Regions from separate parts of the Gottfriedia sp. S16(2024) genome, predicted to be linked through region 2. Evidence: predicted binding sites of a transcription regulator. Region 2 holds the regulator's gene; each other region holds the start of a gene.
The links. Region 2 encodes LexA, which represses DNA repair genes until DNA is damaged. Its sites were predicted from a motif close to CGAACATATGTTCG; they were not measured.
Positions count from the first base shown of each region.

Region 1: a site for LexA is predicted at 1,561-1,574, ahead of recA (recombinase RecA). Genes of this name have one in related genera too.
Region 3: a site for LexA is predicted at 2,153-2,166, ahead of AB1282_RS19775 (DNA polymerase thumb domain-containing protein). Genes of this name have one in related genera too.

Region 1 is NZ_JBFLUO010000001.1:3,103,647-3,109,684, reverse strand. It holds gene recA (recombinase RecA) at 437-1,483, opposite strand; gene AB1282_RS14500 (competence/damage-inducible protein A) at 1,733-2,992, opposite strand; gene pgsA (CDP-diacylglycerol--glycerol-3-phosphate 3-phosphatidyltransferase) at 3,016-3,594, opposite strand; gene AB1282_RS14490 (helix-turn-helix domain-containing protein) at 3,666-4,559, opposite strand; gene AB1282_RS14485 (DUF3388 domain-containing protein) at 4,580-5,371, opposite strand; gene ymfI (elongation factor P 5-aminopentanone reductase) at 5,484-6,038, opposite strand, start outside.
Region 2 is NZ_JBFLUO010000001.1:3,399,406-3,405,443, reverse strand. It holds gene tkt (transketolase) at 1-825, opposite strand, end outside; gene AB1282_RS16020 (DUF896 domain-containing protein) at 1,013-1,252, opposite strand; gene AB1282_RS16015 (YneB family resolvase-like protein) at 1,464-2,120, opposite strand; gene lexA (transcriptional repressor LexA) at 2,261-2,908, shown strand; gene AB1282_RS16005 (GyrI-like domain-containing protein) at 3,005-3,631, shown strand; gene AB1282_RS16000 (hypothetical protein) at 3,717-4,157, opposite strand; gene AB1282_RS15995 (GNAT family N-acetyltransferase) at 4,499-4,915, opposite strand; gene AB1282_RS15990 (glucosaminidase domain-containing protein) at 5,054-5,695, opposite strand; gene AB1282_RS15985 (L,D-transpeptidase) at 5,894-6,038, shown strand, end outside.
Region 3 is NZ_JBFLUO010000001.1:4,165,566-4,171,603, forward strand. It holds gene AB1282_RS19765 (hypothetical protein) at 1-309, opposite strand, end outside; gene AB1282_RS19770 (hypothetical protein) at 1,088-1,891, opposite strand; gene AB1282_RS19775 (DNA polymerase thumb domain-containing protein) at 2,275-3,549, shown strand; gene AB1282_RS19780 (YolD-like family protein) at 3,546-3,890, shown strand; gene ltrA (group II intron reverse transcriptase/maturase) at 4,088-5,416, opposite strand; gene AB1282_RS19790 (PH domain-containing protein) at 6,016-6,038, opposite strand, start outside.

The sequences.
Region 1 (6,038 bases), 300 kb from region 2:
CATGAGAATCTAAATTTTATTCATTAAATTTTTTATTAAGTTCTAATTAGTAAGTGAATTGATAGAATTTTTCATATATAAAGTACTGCTTATAAATATAAAAGAAATTAAATATTGTCTGTTTTTTTATAAGGCCAGATTATAAAAATATGCCTAATTCCAATGCAGAACACCTTACTTACCATGTGTGAATTAATTTCCATCTTCATAGTCGCTCCTTATGGTGACACTACGCATTGACTATAGGACAGTGAATCCTTCCGTTTGAATAGCTATTTCATATTCGTGAAATTATTATCTATATTTCAATTAAAAACTTTTACTTCTCAATAAATACTGCTTTTTAGATAATCAAAGAAATTAATAATATAAAAAAATGCAGGCACTTTTAATAAGCGCCCGCATTTTGTGCTGTTTTAAACTAACTTATGATTACTCATTTATCATTTAATAAAGAGAATTGTTCTTCGTCATCTGTTTCAGTTATAGTAACAGGGTTATCTAAACCGTGGTGAAGACGGATCGATTCTTTAATCGTATTACGAATTTCTTTATTTTCTTTTAAGAATTGCTTAGCATTTTCACGTCCTTGTCCAAGACGCTCTTCATTGTAAGAATACCATGCTCCACTCTTAAGAACGATATCTAGATCAGATCCAATATCAAGAATTTCGCCTTCTTTAGAAATACCTTCTCCGTACATAATGTCAACTTCTGCTTGTCTAAATGGTGGTGCTACTTTATTTTTAACAACTTTAATCTTTGTTTTGTTACCTACAATATCATTACCTTGTTTTAATTGCTCAGCACGACGTACCTCTAAACGAATTGTAGAGTAGAATTTTAACGCACGTCCACCTGGAGTTGTTTCAGGATTACCGAACATAACCCCAACTTTTTCACGAATTTGGTTAATGAAGAATGCAATCGTTTTTGACTTGTTAATTGCACCTGAAAGTTTACGTAATGCTTGTGACATTAATCGAGCTTGTAGACCTACGTGAGCATCACCCATCTCACCTTCAATTTCCGCCTTTGGAACTAATGCAGCTACTGAGTCAATTACGATAATATCAATTGCACCACTACGTACTAATGCTTCAGCGATTTCAAGTGCTTGTTCACCTGTATCTGGTTGAGATAATAATAACTCATCAATATTTACACCTAATTTTTGAGCATAAACCGGATCTAATGCATGCTCAGCATCTATAAACGCCGCTTGTCCTCCATTTGCTTGAACTTCAGCGATTGCATGTAATGCTACAGTTGTTTTACCTGAACTTTCAGGACCGTATACTTCGATAATTCTTCCTCTCGGATATCCACCTACACCTAACGCTACATCTAGTGCTAACGATCCACTAGAAATAGTTGAAATTTGGCGGTCAGTTTGTTCCCCAAGTTTCATAATTGAACCTTTACCGAATTGTTTTTCGATTTGTTTTAAAGCCATATCTAATGCAGCTTGACGATCACTCATTTAAATTCCTCCTTCAGGACTCATTTATCTCTTAACTATATAATAACTGTTTTTTGTTCGTTTGCCAACAAAAAAATAGAACGTTTATTCGATATTTTTCGTATTTAAACTTATTTTTTTAAGAATAGAAACGCTTGTTTCGTATTTTTCGGTCTATAAAACTAGATTTTTATTAATATCGTAACTATAAAATTAAAAAACTCGGCTATATTAACCGAGCTTTTTTATTATAAAATATTCTATTTCATTTTATAAGTCTTGACTTTCAAAACTTGAATTAATTAATTTTATCAACATGTTCGCGCCATTTTTAACACTTGATAACCTTATTTGTTCTCTAGTGCCACTAAATTGAAACTCTTTTACAATTGAATCAGAATCACCAATTTTAATACCGATAAATACTTTTCCTACCGGCACATCTTCTAATGTAGACGGTCCTGCTTCACCAGTAAAACTAATTGAAATATTACTTCCTGTTAATCTTTGAATATTTTCAACTAGTGATTTTGCACACTCTGAACTGACTGCACCATTTTTATTAAGAATATCTGACGGCACATTTAAAAGGTTTTGTTTCATTTCGTTAGAATAACAAACAACACTACCTTTAAAAATGGACGAGTTCCCAGGAATATCTGTCATTCTTTTACTGAATAGACCTCCTGTTAAACTTTCAGCAGCAGAAATGGTCAGTTTAAAATCTTTTAACTTTCTTGATAAAACTGTAAATAAGTTTTCATTATTTGTACCATATATAAACTGCCCAACACGCTCACGTATTTTTTCTTCAGCTTGTCCAATTAGTTTAACTGCCTCTTGCTCATTACTAGCACTTGCAGTAACTCGAAGCATTACTTCTCCCTCACTCGCTAAAGGAGCAATTGTTGGATTTGATTGATTATCAAGTAAATCAAGAATTTCAGTTTCTAAAATTGATTCACCGATACCAAAAAACTTAAGCTCTTTCGAAATAATCGTACTTGCTTCCTTTCCTTTTAAAAAATAAGGAATAAGTTCTTTCTCAACCATCGGAATCATTTCTTTCGGTGGTCCTGGTAATAATACAAATTGTTTTTCTTTCGCTTCATAAACCATTCCAGGTGCCATACCGTTTTTATTCAATAAAACATGTGCATTATTAATGACTAATGCTTGTTTTTTATTATTCTCAGTCATTGGGCGATTTACTTTAATAAAATATTGTTCAATATATTCTAGTGATTGATCATGGTAAACAAGTGACTCTTGAACATATTCAGAGACAACTTCTTTCGTTAAATCATCTTTTGTTGGTCCAAGTCCACCAGTTAAGATGATTAAATCACTTCTTGATGAAGCAATTTCTAATGCACTTTTAAGTCGATCGGAATTGTCTCCTACAACTGTTTGGAAATGATGGTGATATCCTAATGCAGATAAATGTTTAGCTAAAAATTGAGCATTCGTATTTGCAATTTGGCCTAAAAGTAGCTCAGTACCTACTGCGATGATTTCAGCACGCTTCATATCATTTCCCCCTATATTATTAATTACATTGATTTAAGTAGAACATCTCTATTTTTATAAAAATAATCCCAACCAGAATATACTGTAAAGAATAATGCGACCCAAAGTGATACATCCGCAATCGAAAATGGTAAGAAATTCAATGGGAAGTCATGTAAGAAATATGCTGAAATCGCAACTATTTGAGCCCAAGTCTTAATTTTACCTAGCATTGCAGCAGCATGTACTTCTCCAGAACCAGCTAAAATCATTCGTAAACCGGTTACAGCAAACTCCCTACTTATAATGACAATCGTAATCCACGCAGGAACATAATGAAAATCAGTTAAGATAATTAACGCTGAAGAAACAAGTAATTTATCAGCAAGTGGATCTAGAAACTTACCAAAATTAGTAACTAAATTATATTTTCTTGCGTAATATCCATCAATAAAATCAGTAACAGAGGCAATAATAAAAATTGCAGCTCCTACTAAATGATTAACTGGTATCGAATCACCCATTAATGTAACATTTCCCCATCCAAAATCGATTAAAACGGCAATCATAAATAATGGAATTAGACAAACCCTTGACACTGTGATTTTATTTGGTAAATTCATGGTAAAACCCTCCAAAACTTTCTAAAAATGAAGCATTTATAATAAATGAATAAAAGCCATCTTAAAGATGACTATTGATTCATTTTTAAATTTTTAATCGTAATCTTTTGGTGAACAGCATTTGTTGGACTAACTGGATATTTAAATACCTCATCGTTAATTCGTAGCTCAACATTATTAGAAGCACCAATATTTACTGTTACTTCATTTTCTTGTGTTAAGTCGTAGTTCTGAGTTTGTCCTTGTTTTAAAATTCCGCTATAGAACATTTTTCCATCAGCATTTTTTAAATCCACATAACTTTCACCATTTGCAACTACTTCTAATTTAAATACATCAGTACCAGATAAAGAAATAGTAGTTCGTTTACCTGCTGCAGAGTCAACAGTAATTTTTTGTGCTGGCGGTTGCTCAGTCACATCATTTTTCGGTTTCTCTGTTTTTTTCGTATTATTAGTTTTAGCCTGATCTAACGCATTATTTTTTGGTTTTTCAATTTCAGAATTAGAGTTAGTTTGAGATTGATTCGTATCCGCAGATTTTCCATCATTTTTTGATGGGAACATCATATAAATAGCAATGCAGATTCCAAGGATCAGAATCGCTACTAGTATCCTTGGTAAATAATCCATTATTCTTGATGACTTAACATTGTTTAATGGTTCTTTAAGCTTCGATGCTCTACTAGGGATTTCTTCATGCTTTACTTCTTCTACTGTATTTACCACAGTTGATTCCTCTACCGCTGGCTTTTCAGTTAGAAATCCAGAAACGTCAACACCAATTGTTTCTGCATATTGTCTTATAAAAGCACGAACATAAAATTGCCCTGGCAATATTTCATAATTACCTTCTTCAATTGCTTCAAGATAACGTTTCTGAATCTTCGTTAACTCTTGTACATCGTCAATTGATAAGCCTTTCGCTTCTCTTGCTTCTCTTAAATATTTTCCTAATTCTGTCACAAGTTACACCCCAACTTACTTTAAAAATCAAACATTGAGAACGAGTTGTGTCCATTTTTATCCATTTGGTCTACAAGTTCATATTTAATTTCTTCATTTTCATCATTTCTTAATTCAATTATGTAATCAAAATCTTCTAAAGAGTATTCAGTTTGCTGTACAAATACATCAGGATGCTCCACTACTTTCACAGAAGACATTGCCATAATTTCGCGAACCAATTGCCAATGCTGCTCATTTGCTCTTCTATGAGAAAGAATACCATCAATAATAAATACATTATCTGAATTATATTCGTCTTCTATTAATTGACTTCTTAATGTTTGTTTAATTAATGTTGATGAAACAAATAACCAGCGTTTATTTGCACATACACTTGCTGCTACAACTGATTCAGTTTTACCAACACGAGGCATCCCTCTAATTCCGATTAGCTTATGGCCTGGCATTTTAAATAACTCTGCCATAAAATCAACAAGCATACCTAAGTCATCGCGGACAAAACGAAAAGTCTTTTTATCATCTACATCACGTTGAATATAAGTACCATGTCTTACAGCTAAACGATCTCTTAGAGTTGGCTTTCTAAGTTTAATTATTGTTATATTGTCCATAGTATTTAAAATTGATTCAAATCTAGTAATTTGATCATCATTATCGCAACCAAGTAACATGCCGCGTCTCATTGTGTCGACACCATTGATTGTTAAAATATTAATCCCTAGCATACCGATTAGTGATGCAATATCTCCAAGTAGTCCAGGGCGATTCTTATGTATTTCATACTCAAAATACCATTCGATTAACTCCATACCTATACCCCCTATTTGTTAACTACTTAACTCTACATTTAATAATAAACGATTTCGCCATAATATAAAAGGTAAAATATGTGAAATAAATAACTTTCGACGTGAAATTTTACTATGAAGTATGCCAACCGCCGTTTACTCCAAGAATTTGGCCAGTTATATAAGAAGATTGTTCGGAAATTAGGTAATTTACAGTATTCGCAATTTCATTTGGAAGAGCTAAACGATTCATTGGAATTTCATTTGCAATTTCTTTTAAATCTTCTTCACTAAAGGAATTTAACATATTCGTTTTTACGGCACCTGGAGCAACAGCATTAACTTTTATTCCACTTGGCCCTAACTCTTTAGCTAATGCCATTACATAGGCATTTTGAGCACCTTTTGTAGTTGAATATAATACCTCACATGATGCACCAATTTGTCCCCATATAGACGAAATAACGACGATACTGCCAGATTTTTTAGCCACCATGTTAGGAAGAAAATGATTGACTACTTTGATCAAACTTTTAATATGTAATTGAGTCATTCGATCAATCTCTTCATCACTTACATCGTTAATCAAACCAAAGATAGAAAAACCAGATGCATATACAATTGAATCTATTTTATCAATTATTTGTGATGTTAAAATTTCAACTCCATTTTCAACTGATAAGTCCGC
Region 2 (6,038 bases):
CGTTAAAATCGTTTCTTCTTTTCCTAATGGCTCACCGTGAGATTTTGATTTACCAGATTTATTCGGAGAACCGTAACCGATTGTTGTTTTCACTTCAATTAGAGTTGGTTTTGATAATTCTTCTTGTGCTTTTTGGATCGCTGCAGTAATTTCATCTAAGTTATTTCCATCTTCTACTCGAATAACTTGCCATCCATAAGCTTTAAAGCGGTCTTCTACGCTTTCAGAGAATGAGCGATTTAATTCTCCGTCTAATGAAATATCATTTGAATCATAAAGAACTACTAAGCGTCCTAATTGTAAATGTCCCGCTAATGAAGCTGCCTCTGCTGAAACACCTTCCATTAAATCTCCATCACCACAAATTGAGTATGTAAAGTGGTCAACTACATTTAAGTCTTCTTTATTATATGTACCTGCTAAATGACGCTCTGCTAAAGCCATCCCAACAGCCATCGCAATACCTTGTCCTAATGGACCTGTTGTAGCTTCAACACCATGTGTATGTCCATATTCAGGATGTCCTGGAGTGTTGCTACCCCATTGACGGAAGTTTTTAATATCTTCAATCGAAACTTCGTAGCCTGATAAATGTAACATACTATATAGTAACATTGAACCATGGCCTGCTGATAACACAAATCGGTCTCTGTTAAACCATTTTGAATTTTTTGGGTTATGATTCATAAATTTTGCAAACAATGCATATGCCATCGGTGCAGCGCCCATTGGCATTCCTGGGTGACCAGAATTTGATTTCTCGATTGCATCAATTGATAATGTACGAATCGTATTAATTGCTAATTGTTCAATATTATTAGACATAAATTTCGCTCCTTTAGCTTATTCATAGATATTATCATATAATTTACCATGATTTATTACAATAACTAACACTTAGTTTTGACATTTTTAACAAATTCTTTCCAAGAAATAGAAAAAAGCAGAATATTCTACTGCTTTTATTTGTTATTATTTACAAAATATGAAATTTTATATTGTTAAATCTTTTTTAATGTAAATTTCTTTTACGCATTGCTTTTTCATATTTTAACTTTGCAGGAGTAATATCATTCCCTTTTTCATCAACAATTTTAAGTGAAGTTAATTCATCCATCATTCGAGAACGGAAATCTGCTAAATATTCTTTTCTTAATTGATCTTGTTCAGCTTTCTCTTCAGGATTTAACCCTGCTTCTTTTGCTTTTTTTGATAATTCATTTATTCTATCTAAAGTTTTTTTAGTAACCATTAGTAACCTCTCCTTTATTTATATCTTATCTATTCATTGTTAGTTCCATCACTTTTATAATCAGACGATTAAATAGATGTCTTTCTTGACAAAAAGTCTGACGAAAAGCGGAGTAAAGAGCACTCCCTTAGCAGGCTATGCATCGAAGAAATCGATCGTTCGTTAGAGTCTGATATTCTATTCAATGTATCTCATCTTACAATAAATTGCATTAGCTTTCAATATTGGAGATTTCTTTCACATGTTCATTATACCTTCTATTGACAGTTGCTTTTGAAACGTTATATCCAAATCCTTTTAAGGTAGCTGCAATTTCTTCAAATGTTAGGTCGTTTTGACGTAATCTTACAATTTCGGAAATCGGTAATTCCAACTTATCTCTACCACCTGCGTTTACACTACCTTCTAAGTTTTTTTGAGGCTTATACCCGTTTTCAACCGCCTTTCTCATACCTCTTTTTATTTTCATATTATGAATTTTCCGTTGATATTCCTCTACAATACTTAAAATTTCTAAAACCATTTCATCGCTTTCACTTAATTGAAATTGTCCATTTTGAGAAGAAGTAAATAATTTTATCCCTTCCCTTTTTAAAAAATGTAATAAAGCGATTCTTGCATGACCTCTGCCTAATCGTGTTTCATCTTGTATTAATAAAGCATCAACTTGGTGCTCTTTTATAATTTGAAATAGTTGGAAAAGTCCTTCTCTTTCTACTTCATAACCACTGGCCTGTTCGCCTATTGTTTCTAGAATACACATTCCCATCCGCTCACCTAATTCGGTTAGTTCACTCATTTGTCTTTGTAGTGATGTTTCTTGTGAATCCTTTGCTGTACTTACTCTCGCGTAAATTATTGCATTCATTAACTGTTCCCTCCATACGAACATGAAAACTACTTTAATAAAAAATAGAACTAACGTTTGTATATCATATCCTATCATGATATAATGAAAAAAATAAAGAGGAACGTATTATCTACTTTATAGGCAAGGGGGAAATTCAAATGAACAAACTATCGAAAAGGCAAGCAGAAATTTTAGCTTATATTAAAGACGAAGTAAAAATTAAAGGTTATCCACCTTCAGTTCGAGAGATTGCTGAGGCTGTTGGTTTAGCTTCAAGCTCTACAGTGCATGGTCATTTAGAGAGACTAGAACAAAAAGGCTATATTCGAAGAGACCCTACGAAACCGCGTGCAATCGAGATTCTTGGCGATACAACTACGGTTGTGAATGAAGTACAAGCATCATACTCTGAAATCTATAACGATATTATTAACATTCCTGTAATCGGTAAAGTAACTGCCGGGATTCCAATTACTGCAGTCGAAAACGTAGAAGAATATTTCCCTTTACCGACTTCTGTTGCTCCATCTAACGAACAAGTTTTTATGTTACGTGTAGAAGGAGATAGTATGATCAATGCTGGTATTATGAATGGCGATCTTGTAATCGTAAAAAAACAATTCACTGCTGAAAATGGAGAAATTGTAGTTGCCATGACTGAAGATAGTGAAGCTACCGTAAAGCGCTTCTATAAAGAAAGCGACCATTTTAGACTTCAACCCGAAAATGATGCTCTGTTTCCAATTTTATTAAAACAAGTATCAATTTTAGGAAAAGTAATAGGAGTTTATCGTACATATCATTAAACCTTTTAAGAGCAATGACATATTTATGTGATTGCTTTTTATTTTTAATAAGCATATTCAAACTACACTAACTTATAATTTAAGGGAGTTTTTTTAGTGAGTAAACTCGAGTGGAGAAAAAGTTTAAAAGAAATTTATTTACCAAAAAGTAAGCCTAGTAAAATTAATATACCAGCCTTTAAATATATAACGATTGAAGGCAAAGGGAATCCAAATAATGAATTATTTAAAGAAAATGTAGAAGCACTTTATACTTTAGCATATGCAATTAAAATGTTGCCTAAAAAAGGGATAGTTCAAGAAGGTTACTTTGATTACACAGTCTTCCCTCTTGAAGGAGTATGGGATTTAGATGAAGAAGGCCGAAAACTAGACTATTTAAACAAAGAACATCTTCTATATAAATTAATGATTAGACAACCTGACTTTGTTTCAGAAGATTTAACATACATCATTTTAGATCAACTTAAACAAAAAAAGAAAAATCCACTGTTAGCAAACGTAAAACTCGAATCGATTACTGAAGGCTTATGTGTTCAAACCATGCATATCGGAAGTTATGATGACGAACCACGAACTTTTAAATTAATGGAAGAGTTCTGCACGGAGAATAATCTACAAAGAGTTCAAAAAACACATAAGGAAATCTATATTTCTGATGCAAGAAAAACTCAACCTGATAAATTGAAAACTGTTTTAAGGTTTCAAGTGGAAGAACGATAGACAAAACTAAAAGAGCTTGGATTTTCCAAGCTCTAGACTTACAATTAGTTACCTGTAACATATCACTTTTAAATTAAGCAGTTTATCATTCACTATAACTTTCAAAACACTTCTCTAAATCATCTCTAAATGCAATTGCTAAATAATTATCGATTATATTTCTAGTAATAGGTGATTGAAATACTTGACTCTTATATGCCCCACCATCATATTCAATTATATCAATCTTATTTTCAACCTGTTCATTTTGCACTTCATCAAAATATTTAATACTAACTACTACTCCAGAGTCATCAATCGTAATTAATAACTCTCTTTGATTTAATAAGACCTCAATCAAACTATCTTTATCAATCATAATATCAAATTCACCATTCGAAACTTCAATTTCCTTTTTTAAAGACTCCTTTAAATCTGCAAAATAAGATTCAAATTTTTCACACATCTTACTGTATGCCATATTTTCTGTAACAGTTTCTTTATATATTGCTTTTGTTTTTAAGATGAATTCCCTTTTAAAATCCATATTTCCACTCCTTGTAATGATATAATTGGAGCATTTATATATTATTACTATTCATCATGCATTGAAAAATAGAATAACAGGAAGAATGTATTTAAATTTTTTTTAAATTGATTAGCCTAAAGTAACAGACTAATTATTCTGTCAGGACTTCTTACACACTTTTTCTTAATTATTGTAAATAATATTACACTTTTTAAATTAATCTATGAAATGATTATAAGATTGAGAATCAGATGAGATTACATTTGAATTGAAGATGGGTAATTGGAAGTGGTTAATGATATTTGGGGTAATAAAATTATTTTTATTCTTGTTTAAAAAATTAATGCCGAAAATATCGTTTAATCTATTAATTTAACATAAATAATTTCAGGATCCCCTTCATCCAAATTATCGATAAGTCCACTTTCAATATATCCTAAAGATTGAAATACTTTTTGCATTTGGATATTTGATTTATTTGTAGATGAAAATAATTTCTTTTCTGAAAAAACTTCAACATATTTCATGAGATTTTTTGCTATACCAAGCCTCCTCATGTTTGGTGAAACAATTATTAAATCAATAAATAAATGGCCAAAGAAAAATTTATGATAAATCATAAAACCTACTAAACTTCCATTCAATTCACAAACTGTACATCGATTTTCTTCAATCGATAGTTTAATTTGATTTTTCCTCATTCGGCTTCCAATAATTTGTGAATCCAGAATTACGATTGATTCACAATCATTCAGATCCGCATTTCTAATTCCCACTTTCGTTCTCCTTTTCTAAAGATAGTTATAGTTAACCTTTTCTATAAAATACTTTCAAACCCTTTTATGTATTATGTTTAATGTTAATAAACCTGTATTTAAAATCATACAGGTTCACTTAATAAACAATTCAATATTTTATAGATTTGTTGGATTGAAAATTTTCCCCCATGTTTTTATCCCAACAATTCCATCAACTACTAAATCATTTTTTCTTTGAAATTCTTTAACTGCATTTTCAGTTAGGTTTCCGAATATCCCATCCACTTTAACGCCTATTTTTTCTTGAATTTTCTTTACTTGCACTCCCCTCGAACCTTTTTTTAAGATTCCGTTATAAGGATATAACTCAATTTGAATGATCCTTTTATATAATCCATTTTTAATATTTGCATTATTTACCGAGATGAGCACATCTGCATAATTAGTATCTACAGCCCATCCTGCTGCAGCAATTGCTTTAAATTGCTCATTAGCAGTTTTGTAAGTTTTCACTTCACTGTATCGTGGATTACTTAAAATAAAATCAACATAGCCCTGAACTGGATCATTATATTTTATATAATATCCACCTTCATTTTTAGGTCTAGCAGTTCCTCTACTACTAAGTGGTAAACCTGGATACCACGTTTGACCTGCAATATTGTTATTTTTCTTAAAATTTTTAGACGTAAAATGTGCTGTTTCTACTTGCCATTGAGTATAAATCACTTCAGTTAACCAGCCAATTTTTTTTGAAACTTCTTGGGCATATTGAAAATATTTAATTGTATTAGACACTATAGACTAATCCTCTCCTTAAAATGCTTGTCCTATAGAGTATTCATATGCTCCAATCTTGGTACTAAGGAATTAGTAGAAAAGTAATCGAATCTGTCTATTTTTTCTATTTAAAAATTCATATATTCTATTACCCTTCTTGTATTTAACAACTATTAAAGTTTCTTCATACGATAGTTAAAAACTGGAGTTGATAAAATGACTAATTGGATCTACATTTCTACATCAAACCGCCAGCTAAAACTTTTCGACGGAAACACTCTGCTTAAAACTTACCCAATTGGTGTAGGAAAAATGCTTACTCCTACTCCTACAGGAACTTATACAATTATTAATAAAGATC
Region 3 (6,038 bases), 770 kb from region 2:
CTTATCATAAGAGTTCATTATATAATTAATACCGTTACGAACAATCTCCTCATTGCTACTAGCGTTAATATCATGTAGGATTTGAAACGCCATATTTGTATCCATGGCATTTTCAGACTGCATTTCACCTTCACCTAAATTTTTGAATCCACCATTTTCTCCTTGATACTTTGCAAGTTCATAAATAACAGATTTTTTACTACCGTTTTCAAAATGGAACTTATATATTTCTTTTTCTAAATTTCTACCTTTAGTCATTAAATATTCTCTAGCTAATCTCAACTTATCATTAGATAGTTTTAGGGTCACTTAGTTCCCTCCATGGTATTTTTCTCAATTCCTTTAATGCTTTGCATATATTCAATTACTTGTAATAGTTAGCTTATTAGATACTTTAAGTATCAATCTTTACATAACCCGTTCTATTTATTAGCTCCACCAATTTCCTGTGTTTTTATTACTCAGTTTTACATATGAAGGAAATAGAAGAATAATAAAAACACCAAATATAGAAGATAGCGATCCCAAGGTTATAAAAACCTGTGTATCAAAAGAGATAAATTGTTTTTGACCACAATTGGCGCAATTCACACCTTCCCTTGAGTATGAAAGCTTCCACAATGATTTCTTACTCCATTTACAATCGCAACTTTGACATCTTGCCATAATATCTCCTTTTCGCGTTTATTTTAAGATAGTAGTATATATATACCATTTTCAAAGAAATTCGATCTAAATTAATTTTTTGTTATTTATTTTTATGAATTCATGCTTATTAATAATGCTTCTACTTCGTTGTTGCATTCAATAAATAACTTAAGTCGAAACAAAGTTTCTATCCCGAATTCTCATAAGTGATAATAGTGTATATTATCCAATTCTACATTCCTATATTAAGTCCTTTTTAAACTATAATGTCAGAAAGTGATTAAAGAGCTGAATTATCAACAGCTCCTTTTTTTGTTCGGATAACGCTAGCTTTAATTGGAGTACAACACATCACAAATTAATTATCACTTTTATTTGCTAAAATAACCAAAAAAGAAGCGTTCCCCTCTCTATAAGAAACGCCCCGTTTATAATATATTTAATGGAATTTTTGGCATTGTTTATTGCTTTCTTCTTGCGAAATAAGTTTCTCAATTTTTACATTTGCCACTTGTAACCCTGTTATGTTTGAATCCCTTACAGAAAAGGTAAGTTTATCATAATCTCCACCGTGGTGTCCTGAATAGTTTATAGCACTGGCAAAAATGAGATGTCTCCTGGGGTCCCCATCAATAGGTTCAATTCTGATTTTTGGACACATAAAAAAATCAGAATAAGATGGACCCAAATAATTTAAATAACGTGAATACAATGCCTCTTCAAGCAACTCTTCTTTAGTAGGTCCGTCCAATTCTTTTCTCCACTCTACTAAAAGCCAATCATAAAGAGATTGTGACTTTAATCGCATTTTTTGATTATTTTCCGAAACAATTAATTCTCCATCTTTAGCCGTACAGGTTTTGCGTTTATTGTCAATTACACATGTATAAGCGGGTTCAATGGTTATCACTTCATGGTTTGCCATTTTTAACATCAATTTATTGGATGGATTATCTAAAGATACCTCTATTGTTCCATTTACTCGGCTAGAGTTATTAAGCCAGTGTACCACTTTTCTGAGTACAAGTTCTTGAAAACCATCGTTAATACTGAATAAACGCTCTTGCCCAGAATCATTTTTAATTTTAATGTATTGAACCTCTTCATGCTTTAATGAGTGTGACTTTAATTGTTCCAAAAAAGGAACCCTTTGAATGGTATTATTCTTTGCTTCAGTTATTTGGCTGGATGAATTAATTAAAAATCCAATGAGGAATAGAATAACAAAATTATATTTCCTCATAATAGTGATTTTCCTACAACTAAAATTTCTAAAAAGCCATTTCTTACATGACAAGTTGTATCTTCATAAAAATTACTTGTTCCCAAAATAACCAAATGGGTTACCTCCTAGCTTTTAATTAACTCTAATTTTTAGTTTTGGAAAAATCCATTACCATTATTCTTGTTCAACTATACTGTCATTTAGTTCTACAAGAAATATCAATCTTGTTCTTAAACAAAGCCATTTTATCAATTGTACTTCAGACCTCTTAACAAAACACGAACAAAAGTTCTTGTTTTATATAATTTATCGTATACAAGAACAAATGTTTGTGTATAATAAATAATGAAACAAAATAAATAAGAACACACATTCTACAAAATGGGAGGTATTATTATATTATGTACGATTATTCAACTTTCCCTGAAGACCTGGTTTATTTTGTTGATATGAAGTCATTCTTTGCATCAGTTAGTTGTATTCTAATGGGATTAGATCCACTTAAAGTTAAATTGGCAGTCGTTGGTGATACAAATAGAGATGGATCAGTAGTCTTAGCAGCTACACCTGAAATGAAGAAATTAGGAATTAAAACAGGAAATCGACTTTTCGAAATACCTAAACAAAATGACATTTATATTGTCAATCCATCAATGAGTTTGTATGTAAATATTTCAAATAAAATTACTGAACTTATGCTTACTAAATATGTCGCTCCTATCGACTTCATGCAATATTCAATTGATGAATTTGCTTTTTCAATGAAAGGTTATGAAAAACTTCATAAGCTATCCCCTGTGGATCTAGCTTTTAAAATCCAACAGGATATTTACGATCATTTTGGCATTTCGAGTTCTATTGGAATTGGCAGTAACTTGTTACTCGCAAAAATCTGTATGGATATAGAAAGTAAAAAACATCCGAGTGGTATATCACAGTGGACTTATGTTGATGTTCCTACCAAAATGTGGAATATTACTCCATTAAGTAAATTCTGGGGCATTGCTAAGAAAACTGAACAAAAGTTAAACAGATTAGGCATAACTACTATTGGTGAGTTGGCGCGATACCCGAAAGAAGTTTTAATCAAACAATTTGGTAATGTGATAGGTACAGAATTACATCTCCATTCTAACGGAATTGATTACTCTCGAATTGGTGAAATGAAAGACTACAAACCGAAAGATAAGTCAATTGGCAAAAGCCAAGTTCTATTAAGAGACTATCATTCACATGAAATTAAAACGTTAATACTAGAACAACTTGAGGAAGTTTGTTTTCGATTAAGAAATCAAAACAATCAATCAAGAACTATTCATTTTGGTATTGGTTATAGTTCTGGCATTGGCGGATTTTCTAAAAGTGTCACCATTGAAGAACCAACAAATATAACAAATGACTTTTATCGAGTTTGTCTTAAAATTCTAGAAGAAAATTATAATCAAGAACCTGTAAGAACTATATCAATCGCTTTAAAGAACTTTGTAAAAACTGACTCAGAACAAATTTCATTTTTTACTAATCCAATTAAAAAGCAAAAGGAACAAAATTTATCAGCAGTTATGGATTCAATAAGAAGTAAATATGGAAAAAATAGTTTGTTGAGAGCATGCAGTTTTACAGATTTCAGCACTATTAGAGGTAATAATAAGAAAATTGGAGGTCATTTCGCATGACACAAGATCGAATGGGTCGAGGTATAATTAAATGGCAACCTTTTGCATCGATTCCACAGCAGTTTAAAGGGATTGCTGAAATTATCGATAATCAAAAAAAGATACCCCATCCAATATTAAATGATGATGAACAGGAACGTATTAATTATATTCTTGTTGAAGCTGTCGAAAGAAAAAATGATGTATCGTTAGTTTATTGGGTTAAAGGAAGTATTGTAACAGAAATTGGGAAAATAAAAAAGGTTGATCGGTTAAACGCTACTGTTATCTTTGTAGATAAATACGACTGTACTCATACACTCACTATGGTTTCATTAGTTGATGTTATACCCATTTTCTAGTCTAATGAAAATCTTTCCTATACATTAATTAGGTGGCTCATCTTTAAAAATTGGATATGAAAATCCAAGCCTTTTATAAATTCCTAATTGAACTAGTCGAGTAGAATGGAGTCTCTTTACCTTACGGTAAATTGCACTCCAAACCCTCTCAGAACCGTGCTTGCACTATTAATGCACACGGCTCCTCCAGTAATCATTTACAGAATATAGCTAATTTCTTTTCTTAAATCATAAATATTCACCTTAGCCCTTGGTGTGGGTAGTGGAAATTTGCTAAGGAAGAGTCTGTATTTCTCCCATTTAAAGGATTTTCTTTGACTTCTTCTATTGAGCCACTTAAATATTAGGTTCTCGATTTTAACTTTGAAAATGTTAACATTTGGGATATTATCAGTGATGCAATAGTAGTTGAAGTAGCCAATAAGAGAGCGTTTGAATCTGTCCATAATTATATGAATATTATTATTTCTATTCTTCTTCAACCATTCTTTAGACTCTTTTAATTTGCTTTGTACTTTCTTCCTACTTGATTTGCGTTTCACTCGAAATTTTCCTTGTTTACTTTTTCCACAATAGTGCGTAAAACCTAGAAAATCGAAGGTTTCTGGTTTTCCATTTCCTTGGTGCTTTTCAAGTTTCTCCGCAAGTCGTCCGAAAGGGATAATTTTGGTTTTATCTTCGGCTATTTCCAGATTGAACTTCTTGAGTCTTAATTTTAGAGATTGAAAGAATTCCTGAGCCTCATTCTTAAATTGAAAACAGCACACAAAATCATCTGCATACCTTACCAGGTATGCTTGTCCCTCGCACTGTTTCTTGACACTTTTCTCGAACCATAAATCAAGTACATAATGAAGATAGACATTAGCTAATACAGGAGATATTACTCCACCTTGCGGTGTACCATTATCTGTTTTGTATTTCTTTCCTTCTTCCATATATCCACCTTTAAGAAACCTACCGATTATTCTCAGTAAGCTCGGGTCAGTGATTCGAAGTTTTAAAAATTCTATCATCCATTTGTGGTCAACATTGTCAAAGAATCCTTTTATGTCTACATCTACAACATAGTTTACTGACCTCTTTTCTATATAGAAGTTCAGTATTTTCAAAGCATCGTGGCAACTACGATTTGGGCGAAATCCGAACGAACAGTCCAAAAAGTCAATTTCATAGATGGAGTTTAATATTTTCGTAACACCTTTTTGAACAATCTTATCTTCATGTTCCGGTATACCTAATGGTCTTTTCTTTTTCGAATTGAGCTTCGGAATATACAGTCTCCTAACTGGAACAGGACGATAGCTTTTGCCTTTAAGTCTCATTACTAAATCTTCTATGTTTTCCTCGAGATTTGCACTGTATTGTTCTTTAGTTGTGCCATTTATCCCAGTTGCTTTCTTATTTGGTAATTCAATGTGACATTGAACTAGTGACTGCTTATCTAGTAAATATGCAAGAGATGTAAATTGCATTTTAGGATCAGATTTTGCTAATTCTGCTATCCTTAGTAGTTTTGTTTCCATTTGTTATACCTACCTCTGTGTGTAGTAAATGTGTCCCTATTAAGGGTGATAAACTGGTAGTAGCCTTTCCTCCATCGGCATTACCCAACTTCATAGGTACTACGCTACTATCCGACTCCCAACATCGGCATTTGGCTTCCTTACTTTTTATCGCTTGTACACCATACTCTTCTAAAAAAAAAAAGAAAAGACCGGTTGGGTCTCCCGAGTTGCCGTATCATATCAATGTATGACGTGCCAAGGTCTCTGACTCCAGAGAGGCTTTACCATTCTTGCCTTACCGAAAGGTAAAGTGTAGCTTTCTGCTATGCGTAAAGCATCAGCCCTCTCGATTTACTAACATTATGGAGCTCAATCCCTTCAACCATTTGGCTTTCGGCCCGCCACCTAACTGTCTACGCTTAAAGATTAAAGTTACCTTTAATCCTCCAAGACTCGCTACGAGCGAATGGCTAGTTCTTACTCGACGGGAATCCCACCCGTTATATGATACGACCTATGCTCGGCCGCACACGCATCTGATAGTTCAATTAGGATATGTTTTATTTACTTTTGAATATAGCAAAAAAGGCTGAGTAAAAAAATACTCAGCCTTTTAATTATGCTGTTTGAGATATTTGTA